Regions from separate parts of the Vibrio sp. 2134-1 genome, predicted to be linked through region 1. Evidence: predicted binding sites of a transcription regulator. Region 1 holds the regulator's gene; the other holds the start of a gene.
The links. The regulator MetJ, encoded in region 1, represses methionine synthesis genes. The targets are predictions, from matches to a motif close to TTAGACNTNTANANGTCTAA.

Region 1 (3,788 bases):
CTCCTGCCTCGTTCTGAGCCATAAAGCCAGTAATTACCACACGTTTATGGTTATGCTGCGCGAGGATCTCTTTAATTAAAGGGTATGAACGAGCGCGATCAACCTCTGGTTGAGTTCCCGCTTCTGCACGTAAAAACGCTCGTGCATCTTGTGCAACCGCAGGGATAGAACGTTGAGATAATAACGCGGCCAATAGGCGAGCAGACCATACTTCTCCGTGTCCCAGTACCGCAGCTTTTTGCGCATTAGTGAGTGGTGCAGTCAGCTCCGAGAGAGTACTGAACTCATCATGTAATAAAGCTAACAGCTCTTCTTTTGCTTCACTCTCCAACAAGCTTTCTATTAGCTCAGTTTGGAACTGTCTCAAGCTTTGAAGCGCTTCATGCGCAATTCGGCCATCTTTATTTAACCCTTCCAAAAACTCAATCAAGCGATTAGTGGTTTTTCCTGCAGCAGAGACGACCACAAGATCATTTTCTGTCGAATACTCCTTGAGAATACCCACAACGCGTAAGTAGCATTCTGGGTTTGCTAAGCTACTGCCACCAAACTTATGCAGCTGACGTTGTACAGTCATTGTTATCGTCTCCTATTACTGGGTAGCTTTAGCGAACGCTTGTTCTAAATCTGTGATGAGGTCTTGTGCATCTTCCAAACCGACAGACAAACGCAATAGTTGATGAGAGACCCCAGCCTCCGCCAGCGCCTCCTCACCCATTGCACGGTGCGTCATGGATGCTGGGTGGCAAATCAAACTTTCTACACCACCTAATGACTCTGCTAATGAAAACAGTTGGAGCTCTTTCACAAACACCTTTAACTGTTCAAACGAACCAGAAAACTCAAAACTCAACATAGAGCCAAAGCCCGTTTGCTGCTTTTTAGCGATGTCATGACCTGGATGTTCCGGCAGGCTTGGATGATAGATAGTTTTAACTAACGCTTGTTTCTGTAGGTAAGCCAGTACCTGCTGTGAGCTCTCTTCATGTACTCTCATACGAGCACCAAGCGTACGAATACCTCGCAGTGTCATGTAACTATCGAATGGTGTACCCGTTGCACCAATACAATTGCCCCACCATGCAAGCTCTTCTGCATGCGCTTCTGTGTTGGTGATGATTACCCCACCAATTACGTCCGAATGACCGTTGATGTATTTTGTTGTGGAGTGGATAACAAAATCCGCACCTAGCTCTAAAGGTTTTTGGTACACGGGTGTCAAAAAGGTATTGTCCACCGCAACTAACGCGCCGACTTGTTTCGCTTTTTCACAAGTAGCTGCAATATCCACTACGCGAACCAGAGGATTTGACGGAGTTTCTAGCAAAATGAGTTTTGGTTTTTGTGCCAATGCAGCATCTAAAGCCTGTTCGTCTGATTGATCGACAAACTGAACCTTAAAATCGCCTTTGTTAGCTCGGGTATTAAAAAGACGATAGGTACCACCATAACAATCGTGAGGAGCAATAATGAGATCATCTGGGCCGAGAAAAGCGGAAACCCATAAATTTAATGCCGACGTACCGCAGTTAGTAACAACCGCTCCTTTTCCAGACTCGAGTTCAGATAGCGCACTTTCCAACAGTCCGCGATTTGGATTACCAGATCGTGTGTAATCATACTTGGGCACTTCACCAAAAGCAGGAAAACCATAGTTAGTGGAAAGATAAATAGGTGGAACGACAGCATGATATTGGCTGTCTGATTCAATACCAGTGCGTACTGCAATGGTCGCAGGTTTGCGAGTGCTCATGGGTGTATCCTTTCACGGGTAATGACTTCTAAATAGGAATGCGCTATATCTAATGAGTAACATAAAGTGATCAACACGCTTCCTTTGCTGTTATGTTCACTTTACTCGTCAAAAAATGAGACGTCAACACTTCTAGACGTCTATATGTCTTTGCTTATGGCGGTAAATGCAGCTAAAATCAGCACCTAAATTATTTTTAACCGATTACATAAATGAAGGTGTGCAATGGCTGACTGGAATGGCGAATACATTAGCCCATATGCAGAGCACGGCAAAAAAAGCGAACAAGTAAAAAAAATTACCGTCTCTATCCCGCTAAAAGTTTTAAAGGTGCTAACTGATGAGCGTACTCGCCGTCAGATCAATAACTTACGCCATGCAACCAATAGCGAATTGCTATGCGAGGCATTTTTGCACGCGTACACAGGTCAGCCACTTCCGACAGATGAAGACCTTCGTAAAGACCGTCCTGATGATATTCCAACAGAAGTAAAAGCGCTGATGACGGAAATGGGCATCGAATTTGAGTCATTCGACGAAGAATAAAAAAGCCTGATAAGAGGTTTCAGGTAATAACTCTTGCCTCGAGCCAAATGAATGACATAAAAAATGGGACGCAATAGCGTCCCATTTTTGTGTATCACATCTGAAAGATATATTACTCTGCCATGTAGTTTTCAGGCATCTCGATACGAGCTACACCTGAATTAACCGCCGCCTGAGCAACCGCTTTTGCAACACGTGGTAGCAAACGTGAATCCATTGGTTTTGGAATAATATAGTCCGCACCAAACTCTAGCTTATCAACACCTGCAGCCTTCAATACGGCTTCAGGTACAGGCTCTTTTGCTAGCTCACGAATCGCCTCAACGGCTGCAAGTTTCATTTCATCATTGATTTCACTTGCACGCACATCAAGAGCACCGCGGAAAATGAATGGGAAACACAATACGTTGTTAACTTGGTTAGGATAATCACTACGGCCAGTACCCATGATCAAGTCATCACGAACTGCGTGAGCAAGTTCCGGCTTGATTTCAGGATCCGGGTTAGAACATGCGAATACGATTGGCTTATCTGCCATCAACTTCAACGCTTCCGCTGGCAATAGGTTTGGACCAGATACACCTAGGAACAGATCTGCACCTTCAATCACGTCTTCTAGTGTGCGCTTATCTGTATTGTTCGCAAATAGCTGCTTATATTCATTAAGATCATCACGACGAGTGTGAATCACACCTTTGCGATCTAGCATGTAGATTTTTTCGCGCATTGCGCCGCATTTGATCAGAAGCTCCATACACGCTACAGCGGCAGCGCCAGCGCCAAGACAAACAATTGTTGAATCTTCAAGTTTCTTACCTTGAAGTTCGATTGCATTCAGCATACCCGCTGCCGTTACAATAGCAGTACCATGTTGATCATCGTGGAATACTGGTACATCACAACGCTCAATCAAACGTTTTTCAATCTCAAAACAGTCTGGTGCTTTAATATCTTCAAGGTTAATACCGCCAAAAGTGTCTGCAATGCTCGCAACAGTATCAACAAATTCATCGATCGTGCGGTGCTTAACTTCAATATCAATAGAGTCAAGACCTGCAAAACGCTTAAACAGTAACGCTTTACCTTCCATCACTGGCTTAGATGCAAGTGGACCTAGGTTACCTAGACCTAGAATAGCGGTACCGTTAGAAATAACAGCAACCATGTTCCCTTTTGCAGTGTACTTGTACACGTTATCCGGGTTTTGTGCGATTTCACGCACTGGCTCTGCAACACCAGGGCTATATGCAAGGGCAAGATCACCCGCCGTTTCCGCAGGCTTTGTCAGTTCGACAGCAATCTTTCCTGGAGTTGGATAAGCATGGTAATCCAATGCTTTTTGGCGATGTTCTTCTTCTGGAGTGGCTGCTTGGTGGTTGTCTTCAGACATGGACGTTTCTCTTTTTTATTTTTAGGTAAGGGGGCATAAATTCTATCGGATAGAAATCAAACTTCATAGGCAAGATTGCGAGCAATATCCTTAAAAAGC
Region 2 (3,788 bases), on a different contig from region 1:
TTTGCACTAAAAAGCCGCAGCAATTTCTCGCAGCGGCTTCTTATTCACTTAACAAGTAGAGTGGCGTTATTCGTGCCCTACAGTTTTGGATAATAAATTTACGATCAACACACCAGCGATGATAAACCCAATACCAACTAGGGCTGGTAAGTCTAGACGCTGTCCGTAAACAAAGTAACCAACCGTCGCAACCAAAACGATCCCAGCACCACTCCATATGGCATAAACAACCCCAACAGGCATTGTTTGCACTGTGACGGAAAGCAAGAAGAAAGCGATGCCGTAACCAATCAAAACGACTGTGCTCGGCATTACTTTCGTAAATTGCTCTGTTTTGGGAATATAAGAAGTGGCAATCACTTCACATACAATCGCGATCGACAGCGCCAACATTGGTGGCATAGAGACAAGCATTTTGAACATAAGGCATTAACGCTCAACAGAAATGTAACCGACAACATGTCCGGATAATTAGGCCGCGCATTATACCCAACTCATCTCACGATGGAATACCACTAACGATGTTTACACACCATCACTTTCGCTTACTTTTTGATGACCAGGTGAAAGGCTGACGTTTTGGTGCTGACGAGAAATTTCAAAGTAGATATGCATATCAATCGGCTCAGGTGTATTGAGTAGCATCTTACCTACTTCACGTTGGAAATGACCATAATTACCTAGCTCATCCGTTAGTTCTAGGAGCTCGTAAGAGGCTTCATCGGCAAACATTCCATACGCATACTGATAATGACTGATATCCTTGCTCTTATCATAACCCAGCTTTTGAAGAGCTTGATCAATCTCTTCCGGCGTATAAATGTCTTTATCACCAAACGAATGCAGTAGCACGCAAGGAACTTCTTGAGCGATGCTCTGAATCTTTGTCTTTCTCTTGAAAATACCGAACATAATGTCCTCCACTGACGATGTTTCCAAATATGCACATTAATGCAAAATGGTGAGCTGATTGTTTTTAGTATGGCTCATTAATTTGAGACTTCCTTACTACGAAGTCACCTTCACATATTAACGTGATCGCATAATTACCAGCAAATAGTACACACTGCGTTTCAAACCTATCTCATCAGAAACTCTGCTTTAGTCACAATTGTGTGACAACCCCGAGTACGGTTTACCATAATGTAAAGAGTAGATTGAAAAGTCGGATTTCGTATCGACATCTAAACTTAATTAAGTTAGCTTTAGAAGTATAGACGTCTATATTGACTATACTTAGGGAGAGAAAGTCGTGCCAATTAGAATTCCAGATCAATTACCAGCTACCGATGTATTAAGGACAGAAAACATCTTCGTGATGAGTGAAACGCGTGCAGCGAGTCAGGAAATACGTCCTTTAAGAGTGCTGATCCTTAATCTGATGCCAAAAAAAATAGAGACTGAAACTCAGTTTCTGCGTCTACTCTCAAACAGCCCACTACAGGTTAACGTCGAATTACTGCGCATTGATAACCGCCCGAGTAAAAATACGCCAACTGAACATTTAGACACGTTTTATCGCCAATTTGAAATGGTGCGAGATAAAAACTTCGATGGCATGATCATTACTGGGGCTCCATTAGGTTTGGTGCAATTTGAAGATGTCATTTATTGGGATCATCTCAAAACCATCATGGAGTGGGCAAAAGATCATGTGACATCCACTCTTTATGTTTGCTGGGCTGCGCAAGCAGGGTTAAAGCTACTCTACGATCTACCTAAAAAAACGCGTAAAGAAAAACTTTCAGGCGTGTATCACCATCAAATCCATCATCAGTTTCACCCTATCTTACGCGGATTTGATGACACGTTTTTGGCTCCTCACTCGCGTTACGCAGATTTTTCGCCTCACTTTCTAGAAGAGCATACTGACTTAGACATTTTAGCGACATCGGATGTCGCAGGTGTGTACTTGGCCACCACAAAAGACAAACGCAATGTCTTTGTCACAGGACACCCTGAGTATGATTCCCACACCTTACATAATGAATATATCCGAGATTTAAGCGAAGGTATGGAGCCCGCTATTCCTGTCAACTATTACCCAAACAACAACCCAGATAACCCACCAATTGCAAGCTGGAGAAGCCATGGGCACCTCCTCTTTTTAAACTGGCTGAACTACTGTGTTTATCAGCAAACACCGTACGACCTCGATCACTTCAGTGAAGATGCTTTCACTAAAGACGATTAGCTTCAAAATAAGCAAACAAAGCACTCATCATTACCGAAATGTAATATGTGAACCAAGCCGCCATATGGCGGCTTTTTCATAACAGTTTGCAAACCTGATCGCATAGTGTTTTTTCCTCAATAGGTTTTTGCTAAGTAATTCATATCATGCAGAAAGATTCAGGGATGTAGGGATAAAGAATGAAAACAGCAAAGCTCGGTGCACTAATATTATTGTCTCAGTTTGCACTCGTGGGTTGCGTGACGGTGAAAGAAGATGGAAGCCCTGTCGTTAAAGCCGATCCTGTGGCAATGGCAGAATCACGTATCGCACTTGGCTTAGGTTATTTAGACGGCGGTAACATGATTCGCGCGCATGATAACTTACAACAAGCCTTAAACCACGCACCTCAATACTATCGCGCGCAATTATCTATGGCTCACTACTACGAAACGGTTGGTGAAGATATTAAAGCCGAACAGATGTATAAACGCTCTCTACGCCAACACACTAAAAACGGAAATGTGCTCAATAACTACGGTACTTTTCTTTGCAAGCGAGGTGACTTCGAAAAAGCCGATCAGATGTTTAATCGAGCCATTGAGCAGCCTTATTACTACCTTATTCCAGCAAGCTATGAGAATGCAGCTTTTTGTGCGCTAAAATCACAAGATAAAGACAAAGCGAGATACTACTTTACTAGAGCTATCGATCATGATCCCCATAGACCAAAATCGATTTTGCAACTCGCTAAAATAGAAATTGATAGCGGTGATTATACTGAAGCTAGAATTCGATTAATGAGATTCAATCAAATGTATGGCGTGAAGAAGCCCTCTTTGCAACTCATGATTCAACTTGAACGTGCAGCAGGCAATGAAGCTCTCGAGAAAAAGTATCAAAAACAATTGGAAAAATTTTCTTAGTACAAAATAGCGATACATAAGGCGCATTAGCTCACAGCCAATACAGCGCTTGACCAAGAATCCAGTGAATTCAGACTCACGGTGATACATTCATCCTGTACATAAACGTCAAATTCGGTACTATTTGAACGGAATAAGTGACCAAGTCACATTATAAAAAGTGCGCACACAACGAAATTTGTACATCATACTGTTTTTAAGATTGATTTCGGCACATTGATAAATACTAAATATTACTGACATGCACCAGAAGGAAGTTGAAGCCGGATGAAACCTGCCTGCACTCTGTTATTACTCACTTTGCTGAGTTCACCTTTTGTCGTCAGTGCACAAGAAAATATTGAGAAAACATTCACATTTGGCATTGTGTCCAATAAAGCCCAAAGCAAAATCAAAAAAGCGACGCCCCTTACTCAGTATGTAACTGAAAATATGACTGAATATGGTTACGCAAAAGGGGCGGTAAAGGTATTTAAAAATTATCGTCAGCTCGCGGTTGCGCTTGAAAATGGCACCGTTCAAATTGCAACGGCGACCCCCTTTAATGCGATGACCTTAGAAAAGGAGTCTAATAGCCAAGTTCTTGCTATACGATGGAAAAAAGGCCTGCAAAAATATCATACGGTGTTCTTTACTAATAAAGAGAGTGGCATTGAGTCACTTTCTGACCTGCGCGGAAAAACGCTTGT

Region 2: a site for MetJ is predicted at 1,206-1,225, ahead of metA (homoserine O-acetyltransferase MetA). Genes of this name have one in related genera too.

What each region holds. Positions count from the first base shown of each region.
Region 1 covers NZ_JAWOUS010000023.1:46,582-50,369, forward strand. Annotated here, with positions in the region: gene R7R78_RS20470 (bifunctional aspartate kinase/homoserine dehydrogenase II) at 1-577, opposite strand, end outside; gene R7R78_RS20475 (O-succinylhomoserine (thiol)-lyase) at 593-1,753, opposite strand; gene metJ (met regulon transcriptional regulator MetJ) at 1,979-2,299, shown strand; gene R7R78_RS20485 (malic enzyme-like NAD(P)-binding protein) at 2,412-3,689, opposite strand.
Region 2 covers NZ_JAWOUS010000001.1:271,428-275,215, reverse strand. Annotated here, with positions in the region: gene R7R78_RS01285 (DMT family transporter) at 67-402, opposite strand; gene R7R78_RS01280 (DUF6559 family protein) at 526-912, opposite strand; gene metA (homoserine O-acetyltransferase MetA) at 1,253-2,194, shown strand; gene pilW (type IV pilus biogenesis/stability protein PilW) at 2,374-3,099, shown strand; gene R7R78_RS01265 (phosphate/phosphite/phosphonate ABC transporter substrate-binding protein) at 3,367-3,788, shown strand, end outside.